DNA from 2 places in the Pseudomonas sp. GL_135 genome. Region 1 is predicted to be linked to the other one. Evidence: predicted binding sites of a transcription regulator. Region 1 holds the regulator's gene; the other holds the start of a gene.

Region 1 (4,211 bases):
GAACACCAGATCGGCATCCACGGGCATGCCACGCTTGAAGCCAAAGGATTCGATGAGGAAGGCAGTGCCCGGCTCGGGTTTGTTCAGCAGGCGCAACTTGAGGATGTCGCGCAACTGATAGAGATTAAGGTGCGTGGTGTCGACCGTCAGGTCAGCCAGATCGATGATCGGACCCAGCAGGGTTTTCTCGTCACGGATCGCTTCGGCCAGCGAGCGCGTCGCCGTGCTCAGCGGATGACGGCGACGGGTCTCGGAAAAGCGCTTGAGAAGGGTAGGTTCATCGGCATCGAGGAACAGCACGTCGCACTGGATGTGCCGGGCGCGAACCTCGGCGAGCATGCGCGGGAATCGCGTCAGGTGACTGGGCAGGTTGCGTGCGTCGATCGAGACCGCCAGCAGGGGCTCAGCCAGTTCGCTGTTGATCAGCGCGCGTTCGGCCAGCTCCGGCAGCAGGCCGGCAGGCAGGTTGTCGACGCAGTAGAAACCGCTGTCTTCAAGGACATCGAGGGCTGTGCTCTTGCCGGAGCCGGAGCGGCCGCTGACGATGATCATGCGCATGGTCAGTGACCGTTCTGGACGTCGAGCACGACGTTGTAGAGCTCTTCAGCGGTTTTGGCACCGCGCAGCCGCTTACGCACATCCTCACGGTCGAGCATGCTGGCGATCTGGCGGAGCAATTCAAGGTGAGCATCGGTGGCCGCTTCCGGGACAAGCAGCACAAACAGCAGGTCAACCGGAGCGCCGTCGATGGCGTCGAAATCGATGGGCTTTTCCAGATGCAGTACGGCGCTGACAGGCGTTGAACAGCCCTTCAGCCGACAGTGGGGAATGGCGATGCCGTTACCGAATCCGGTGGAACCGAGCTTTTCACGGGCAATGAGGCTTTCAAACACCTCCTGCTCATCCAGATCAGGCACTTGCGTGCCGATCATTTTGGCGATGTTCTGGAGTACAGCTTTTTTGCTGCCGCCTGGCACGTTCACGAGTGAACGGCCAGGGGTCAGGATATTTTCAAGTCGGATCATGGGTGGGGAGTGTCAGCGAGCAGTCGCGCCTTGCAGCAGACTTTGCTGTTTTTCCTTATGTTTTTTGAGTTGGCGGTCAAGCTTGTCGGCAAGCAGGTCAATGGCTGCATACATGTCGTCGTGTTCGGCGTTGGCAACCACTTCAGCGCCAGGAACGTGCAGGGTGGCTTCGATTTTCTGCTTGAGCTTCTCGACCTCCATGGTGACCTGCACATTCGTGATCTTGTCAAAGTGGCGTTCCAATCGGGCGAGTTTCTCGCCGATGTAGGTACGCAGAGGTTCAGTCACTTCCAGCTGGTGTCCACTGATGTTGACTTGCATACAGCTTCTCCTTCGTTGCCAGTGCATTAAGAGGCAGGCGTAATGCCTGCCACTGGAACGCTTTGACGTGTGACCTTTACATCAGTCGCTTGCGTTCGCTGGACGGCGAGATCCCGAGGGATTCGCGGTACTTGGCGACTGTGCGACGGGCCACTTGAATGCCTTGTGCTTCCAGTAAACCAGCGATCTTGCTGTCACTCAACGGCTTTTTCTGATTTTCCGCGGCGACCAGTTTTTTGATGATCGCGCGAATCGCCGTGGACGAGCACTCGCCGCCTTCGGAGGTGCTGACGTGGCTGGAAAAGAAATATTTGAGTTCGTAAATCCCGCGCGGCGTGTGCATGAACTTCTGCGTGGTCACCCGGGAAATCGTCGATTCGTGCATGCCAACCGCTTCAGCAATGTCATGCAGAACCAGCGGCTTCATGGCCTCGTCCCCGTACTCCAGAAAGCCGCGCTGGTGTTCGACGATCTGCGTGGCCACCTTCATCAGCGTCTCGTTGCGGCTCTGCAGGCTCTTGATGAACCAGCGCGCCTCTTGCAGCTGATTGCGCATGAACGTGTTGTCGGCACTGGTATCGGCTCGACGCACAAAGCCTGCATATTGCGGATTGACCCGCAGGCGCGGCACGGATTCCTGGTTCAGCTCCACCAACCAGCGCTCGTTGTCCTTGCGCACGATGACGTCAGGTACGACGTATTCGGGTTCGCTGGATTCGATCTGCGAGCCGGGGCGCGGGTTGAGACTCTGGACCAGCTCGATGACCTGGCGCAGGTCGTCTTCCTTGAGCTTCATGCGGCGCATCAGTTGCGCGTAGTCGCGGCTGCCCAACAGATCGATGTACTCGCTGACCAGCTTCTGCGCTTCTGCCAGCCACTTGGTTTTGGCCGGCAACTGGCGAAGTTGCAGCAGCAGGCATTCGCTCAGGTTGCGAGCGCCGATGCCCGCAGGCTCGAACTGCTGGATGCGGTGCAGAACGGCTTCGATTTCGTCCAGCTCGATATCGAGCTCGGGATCGAACGCGTCGAGCAATTCGTCGAGTGTTTCGTCGAGGTAGCCCTGGTTGTTGATGCAATCGATCAGGGTCACGGCGATCAGGCGATCGGTGTCCGACATCGGCGCCAGATTGAGCTGCCAGAGCAGGTGGCTTTGCAGGCTCTCGCCAACGGAGGTGCGGGTGGTGAAATCCCACTCGTCATCATCATTGCTGGGCAGGCTGCTGGCGCTGGTCTGATAGACGTCTTCCCACGCCGTGTCGACCGGCAGTTCGTTGGGGATGCGCTCGTTCCAGTCACCCTCATCCAGATTGTCGACGGTAGGCGCAGACTCCTGATAAGTGGGTTCCTGAACGTCAGCGTTGGGCTTTTGCTCTACGTTATCGGCCAAGGGGTCGGCGTTGTCGAAATCGTCGCCTTCCTCCTGCCGTTCCAGCATCGGGTTCGACTCCAGCGCCTCCTGAATCTCCTGTTGGAGATCCAGCGTCGACAACTGAAGCAAGCGGATTGCCTGTTGCAGCTGAGGTGTCATCGTCAGCTGCTGGCCCATTCTCAAGACTAGCGAAGGTTTCATGGCAGGGCTTAACACCTTATTCGCCGGCGCACTGCGCGCCATTTACTACCAGGGCGCCGATGGCGCCAACTTAAGCAAATTATATGCCTGAAGCTGGAGGGTTTGCCTAGAGTGTGATGACAATTAAAAAACGAGGTCGGCGATGGCATCCGTTACGGGAGGGCGCACGACCTCATGTCATCACTGCGGTTACAGGCGGAACTCGTGACCCAGATACACTTCCTTGACCAACTGGTTGGCCAGGATGGACTCGGCGTCGCCTTCGGCAATCAGCTGGCCATCGTTGACGATGTAGGCGGTTTCGCAGATATCCAGCGTTTCACGCACGTTGTGGTCAGTGATCAGCACGCCGATCCCTTTGGCCTTGAGGTGGTGAATGATCTGCTTGATGTCGCCTACCGAAATAGGGTCAACACCGGCAAACGGTTCGTCGAGCAGAATGAATTTCGGCGAAGTGGCGAGGGCGCGTGCAATTTCCACACGGCGACGTTCCCCGCCCGACAGGCTCATACCCAGGTTGTCGCGGATGTGGGTAATGTGAAATTCCTGCAGCAGGCTTTCCAGCTCTTTGCGGCGGGCCGCGCGATCAAGCTCCTTGCGAGTCTCAAGGATCGCCATGATGTTGTCCGAGACGGAAAGCTTGCGAAAGATCGACGCTTCCTGTGGCAGGTAGCCAATACCGGCCCGGGCGCGGCCATGCATCGGCTGGTGGCTGACATCCTGGTCGTCGATCAGCACGCGACCCTGATCCGCCTGAACCAGGCCGACGATCATGTAGAAGCAGGTGGTCTTGCCGGCGCCGTTGGGGCCGAGCAGGCCAACGATCTGGCCGCTCTCGATGGACAGGCTGACGTCACGTACCACCTGGCGGCTTTTATAGGCCTTGGCCAGGTGTTGGGCTTTCAGCGTTGCCATTACTGGGCCTTCTGCTGGTCGGTTTTCTTTTTCGGCTGGATGACCATGTCGATGCGAGGGCGTGGTGCGGTGACCTTGGTGCCGTTGGCGCGGCCGGCGTTCACGACCTGCTTGACGGTGTCATAGACAATTTTCTCGCCTTCGGACGTGTTGCCATCGTTGACCACTTTGGCTTTGTCGATCAGCACGATGCGGTTCTGCGCCGCGAAGTATTGAATAGTGACACCCCAGGCCTGAACGATCGGCTTGTCCACCGATGGCTTCTGCTCGTAGTAGGCCAGGTTGCCCACGGACGTGAACACGTCCACGTCGCCTTGCGGCGTGCGGGTGATGGTCACAGTGTTGCCGGTGATCTTCATCGTGCCCTGGGTGATGATGAC
Region 2 (4,211 bases), 2.4 Mb from region 1:
CAGCGACGGGTCCATGATCGGCCGGTTCCAGCACGAGGCGAGGATCGAGCCGACGGTGGGTTTGCAGATGTCGCAACCCACATGGCCTTTGCCGTGGCGGGCCAGCATCTCGTCGAAGCTTTCGATGTTTTCAATGCGGGCGAAGGCGTACAGCTCCTGACGCGTGAACGCAAAGTGCTCGCACAGGCTTTTATCGACGGTGACGCCGCGGGCAATCAGTTCGTGCTCGAACACGCTTTTCAGCAGCGCTGCACAACCGCCGCACCCGGTGGCCGCCTTGGTGCAGGCCTTGAGCCCGGCAAGATCGGTGCAGCCGCCGTCGATGGCCGAACAGATCGACGCCTTGCTCACGTTGTGGCATGAGCAAATGGTTGCCGTGGCGGGCAGAGCATCGGCGCCAAGGGTTGGCGCGCCGTCACTGTGGGGCAGGATCAGGCTCGACGGATCGGCGGGCAGCTTGATGCCGTTCTGTGCGTATTGCAGCAAGGTGTCGTAATAACTGTTGTCGCCCACCAGCACGGCGCCGAGCACTTTTTTGCCATCGGCGGACACCACCAGGCGTCGATAACTGCCGCTGGCCTCATCGATGAACCGGTAGCTGCGCGCGCCGGTCAACGCGCCATGGGCATCGCCGATGGAGCCGACGTCGACGCCGAGCAGTTTGAGTTTGGTCGACATGTCCGCGCCGAAGAACGGCTCGGCGGCCAGGTCGCACAATTGCGCCGCGACATTGCGCGCCATTTGATAGCCCGGCGCGACGAGGCCGAAGACGCTGCCGTTCCAGGCCGCGCACTCGCCGATGGCGAAAATGTCGGCGTCGCTGGTGCGGCAATGTTCGTCGATGGCGACGCCGCCGCGCGGGCCCAGCGCCAGCTCACACTGGCGGGCGAGGGCGTCTTGCGGACGAATGCCGGCGGAGAAAACGATCAGGTCGGTTTCGAGGAATTCATCGCCGGCGAAATTCATCCGGTAGCGGTATGTCTCACCCGCGCTGATGGATTGCGTCGCGCGAGACAGATGCACGCCAACCCCCAGCGCTTCGATGCGCGCCTTCAGGGCGGCGCCGCCGTGATCGTCCAGCTGAACCGGCATCAGGCGCGGCGCGAATTCCACCACGTGGGCTTCCAGTCCCAGTGACTTCAGCGCGTTGGCCGCTTCCAGTCCCAGCAGCCCGCCGCCGACCACCACACCGCGTTTTGACTGACTGGCCGCGGCGCGAATGGTGTCGAGGTCGTCCAGGGTGCGGTAGACCAGTCGCGAGTTGCCTTCAGCGCCTTCGATGGGCGGCACGAAAGGGTAGGAGCCCGTCGCCAGCACCAGCTTGTCGTAACCAAAGCGGCCCTTGGCGGTGATCACTTCGCGCCCCACCCGGTCGATTTCCAGCACCGGCACACCCAGGTGCAGCGCAAGCCCGGTCTGCTCATATAAGGAAGCAGCGCTCATCGCCAGTGACTCGGCGTCGCGACCGCCAAAGTATTCGGACAGGTGCACGCGGTCGTAGGCGCGCTGGCCTTCCTCACCGAACACATGAATGCGGTAGCGCTCAAGGGCGCCGGCGGCGATCAGTTGTTCGACGCAGTGGTGACCCACCATGCCGTTGCCGATGACGATCAGGGTTTGGACGTCGTTGAGTGGGGCGACTGTGGTGGTCATATCGAGTCCCGGCCAAGGCCAATCAGGTTTTTCGAAAGCAAAAAAAAGGCGCCCGGAACCTCTCGGTTCCAGGCGCCTTTGCCTGTTCTTTTAACGGTTGCCGCCCGACCACAGTGTCGACGCCAACCTGGTGAGCCCGATGCCGCGAACGGCTGGCGGTCTGCGTTGACCGGCCAGGGCTGCCAACCGGGTGTTCAGGCTGGACTTGGTAAGGGACATAGCAATGGCTGTGCCAGCGGAGAATGTCCAGGTGTCGGACGCCTTTCGTCCCCGCCAGACGCGCAGGTTTGACGGGCCAGAGGCGTGATCGTAAGCCGATCTCATCGCCATCGATACGAACGGTACCGGCTCGAAAAGGGTGCGATTTACGCTGGTGCGCCCCACCGTGAAGCTCAACTCTCTTTAATCGGGCGAGCAACTTTCGCTGAAACCGCCCGCTGCACGTTCCACGGCCAGGCTGGCCTGCTGTTTGCAATATCCCGTTCACAGGCAATCAACGCCGATTGCCATATTCACGACAAAGGCGCCGTGTGCTCTCCGTTTTTCAACGGATGAGAACAGGGCGTCTTTTTTTGCTTTCAGGAAACGGAATATGGCGAGCAGCAGCGTAAAGAGCGTGTGTCCTTATTGCGGTGTCGGTTGCGGCATCGTCATGCAGGTCGAGGACAACCGAGTCATCAAGGTGGTCGGCGACAAGACGCACCCGAGCAATTTCGGCCGTCTGTGCACCAAAGGCACCACCTGCGGCCAGGCGATTGCCGGGTCGGGGCGGATGGAGTCCGCGTACATCCGCCATCAGCGCAGCCACGAGCCGGTGCGCGCGGAAATGGACGCCGCGATCAGCGAAACCGCCCGGCGCTTGCGCGGGATTCTGGATCGCGATGGCCCCGGCGCGCTGGCGTTTTACGTCTCGGGGCAGATGTCCCTGGAGGCGCAATACCTGGCCAACAAACTCGCCAAAGGTTTTGTGCGCACCCCCAGTATCGAGTCCAATTCGCGGCTGTGCATGGCCAGCGCGGGCAGCGGCTACAAGCTCTCGTTAGGCGCGGACGGCCCGCCTGGGTCCTACGATGATTTCGACAAGGCCGATCTGTTTTTCGTGATCGGCGCGAATATGGCCGACTGTCACCCGATCCTGTTCTTGCGCATGATGGATCGGGTCAAGGCCGGGGCGAAGCTGATCGTCGTCGACCCCCGGCGCAGCGCCACCGCCGAAAAGGCCGAGCTGTTCCTGCAAATCAAACCTGGCACCGACCTCGCGCTGCTCAATGGCCTGCTGCATCTGCTGGTGGAGAACGGCGATACCGACGCCGAATTCATCGCCTCGTTCACCCAGGGCTGGGACGCCATGCCCGACTTCCTCGCCGAGTACTCGCCCGCGTACGTCGCGCAGATCACCGGCCTGGCCGAAGCTGACGTTCGTCAGGCTGCGCGGATGATCGGCGCGGCGCCCGAGTGGATGAGCTGCTGGACCATGGGCCTGAACCAGAGCACCCACGGCACCTGGAACACCAATGCGCTGTGCAACCTGCACCTGGCGACCGGGGCGATTTGTCGGCGCGGCAGCGGTCCGTTTTCCCTGACCGGCCAACCGAATGCCATGGGCGGCAGGGAAATGGGCTACATGGGCCCAGGACTTCCCGGACAGCGCTCGGTGTTGGTGGACGCCGACCGCCGCTTTATAGAAGACCTCTGGCGCATCCCGGAGGGCAGCATCCCGCACCAGCCTGGCGGCGGCACCATCGACCTGTTCGAGCAGATGCGTGACGGCGTGATCAAGGCCTGCTGGATCATCTGCACCAACCCGGTGGCCAGTGTCGCCAACCGCACGACGGTCATCGACGCCCTGAAAACCGCCGAGCTGGTCATTACCCAGGACGCCTTCCTCGACACCGAAACCAATCGCTACGCCGACATCTTGTTGCCGGGCGCGCTCTGGGCGGAAGGGGAAGGGGTGATGATCAACTCCGAGCGCACCCTTAACCTGACACAGAAAGCCGTCGATGCGCCGGGGCAGGCCTTGCCCGACTGGCAGATCATCGCCAGCGTCGCCTGTGAAATGGGCTTCGCCGACGCCTTCAGTTACGCCTCGGCAGAGGAGGTGTTCGAAGAAATCAAACAGGCCTGGAACCCCGCCACAGGCTACGACATTCGCGGCGCCAGCTATGGGCGGCTGCGGGATCAGTCTTTGCAATGGCCGTGCGCGCCAGATGACGAGACCGTGCGCAGTCCGATTCGCTACCTCAGCGATAGCGGTGCGGGCCCAGTCAAGGAAGGCGTCACGCCACGGCGGCCGATTATCTTTCCCACCGCAAACGGCAAAGCGGTATTTTTCCCACGCCCGCACATGGCGCCGGCTGAACTGCCCAACGATGCATTTCCCATGGTGCTCAACACCGGCCGCCTGCAACACCAATGGCACACGCTGACCAAGACCGGGAAAGTGCCGACACTGAACGCGCTCAATGCGCGGCCGTTCGTCGAGCTGCACCCCGACGATGCCCTTGCGCTGGGTATCCGCGAAGGGGATGGCGTGGAAATCCGTTCCGCACGCGGGC

Evidence for each region. The regulator sigma-54, encoded in region 1, starts transcription at its own class of promoters, with help from an activator protein. The targets are predictions, from matches to a motif close to ANTGGCATNNANNTTGCTNT.
Region 2: nirB (nitrite reductase large subunit NirB) is a predicted target of sigma-54. The motif match lies at 1,871-1,890, and genes of this name have one in related genera.

What each region holds. Positions count from the first base shown of each region.
Region 1 is NZ_CM174408.1:962,414-966,624, forward strand. It holds gene rapZ (RNase adapter RapZ) at 1-558, opposite strand, end outside; gene ptsN (PTS IIA-like nitrogen regulatory protein PtsN) at 561-1,025, opposite strand; gene hpf (ribosome hibernation-promoting factor, HPF/YfiA family) at 1,038-1,346, opposite strand; gene AC3ISG_RS04370 (RNA polymerase factor sigma-54) at 1,423-2,916, opposite strand; gene lptB (LPS export ABC transporter ATP-binding protein) at 3,106-3,831, opposite strand; gene lptA (lipopolysaccharide transport periplasmic protein LptA) at 3,831-4,211, opposite strand, start outside.
Region 2 is NZ_CM174408.1:4,202,460-4,206,670, reverse strand. It holds gene nirB (nitrite reductase large subunit NirB) at 1-1,653, opposite strand, end outside; gene AC3ISG_RS18605 (bifunctional nitrate reductase/sulfite reductase flavoprotein subunit alpha) at 2,246-4,211, shown strand, end outside.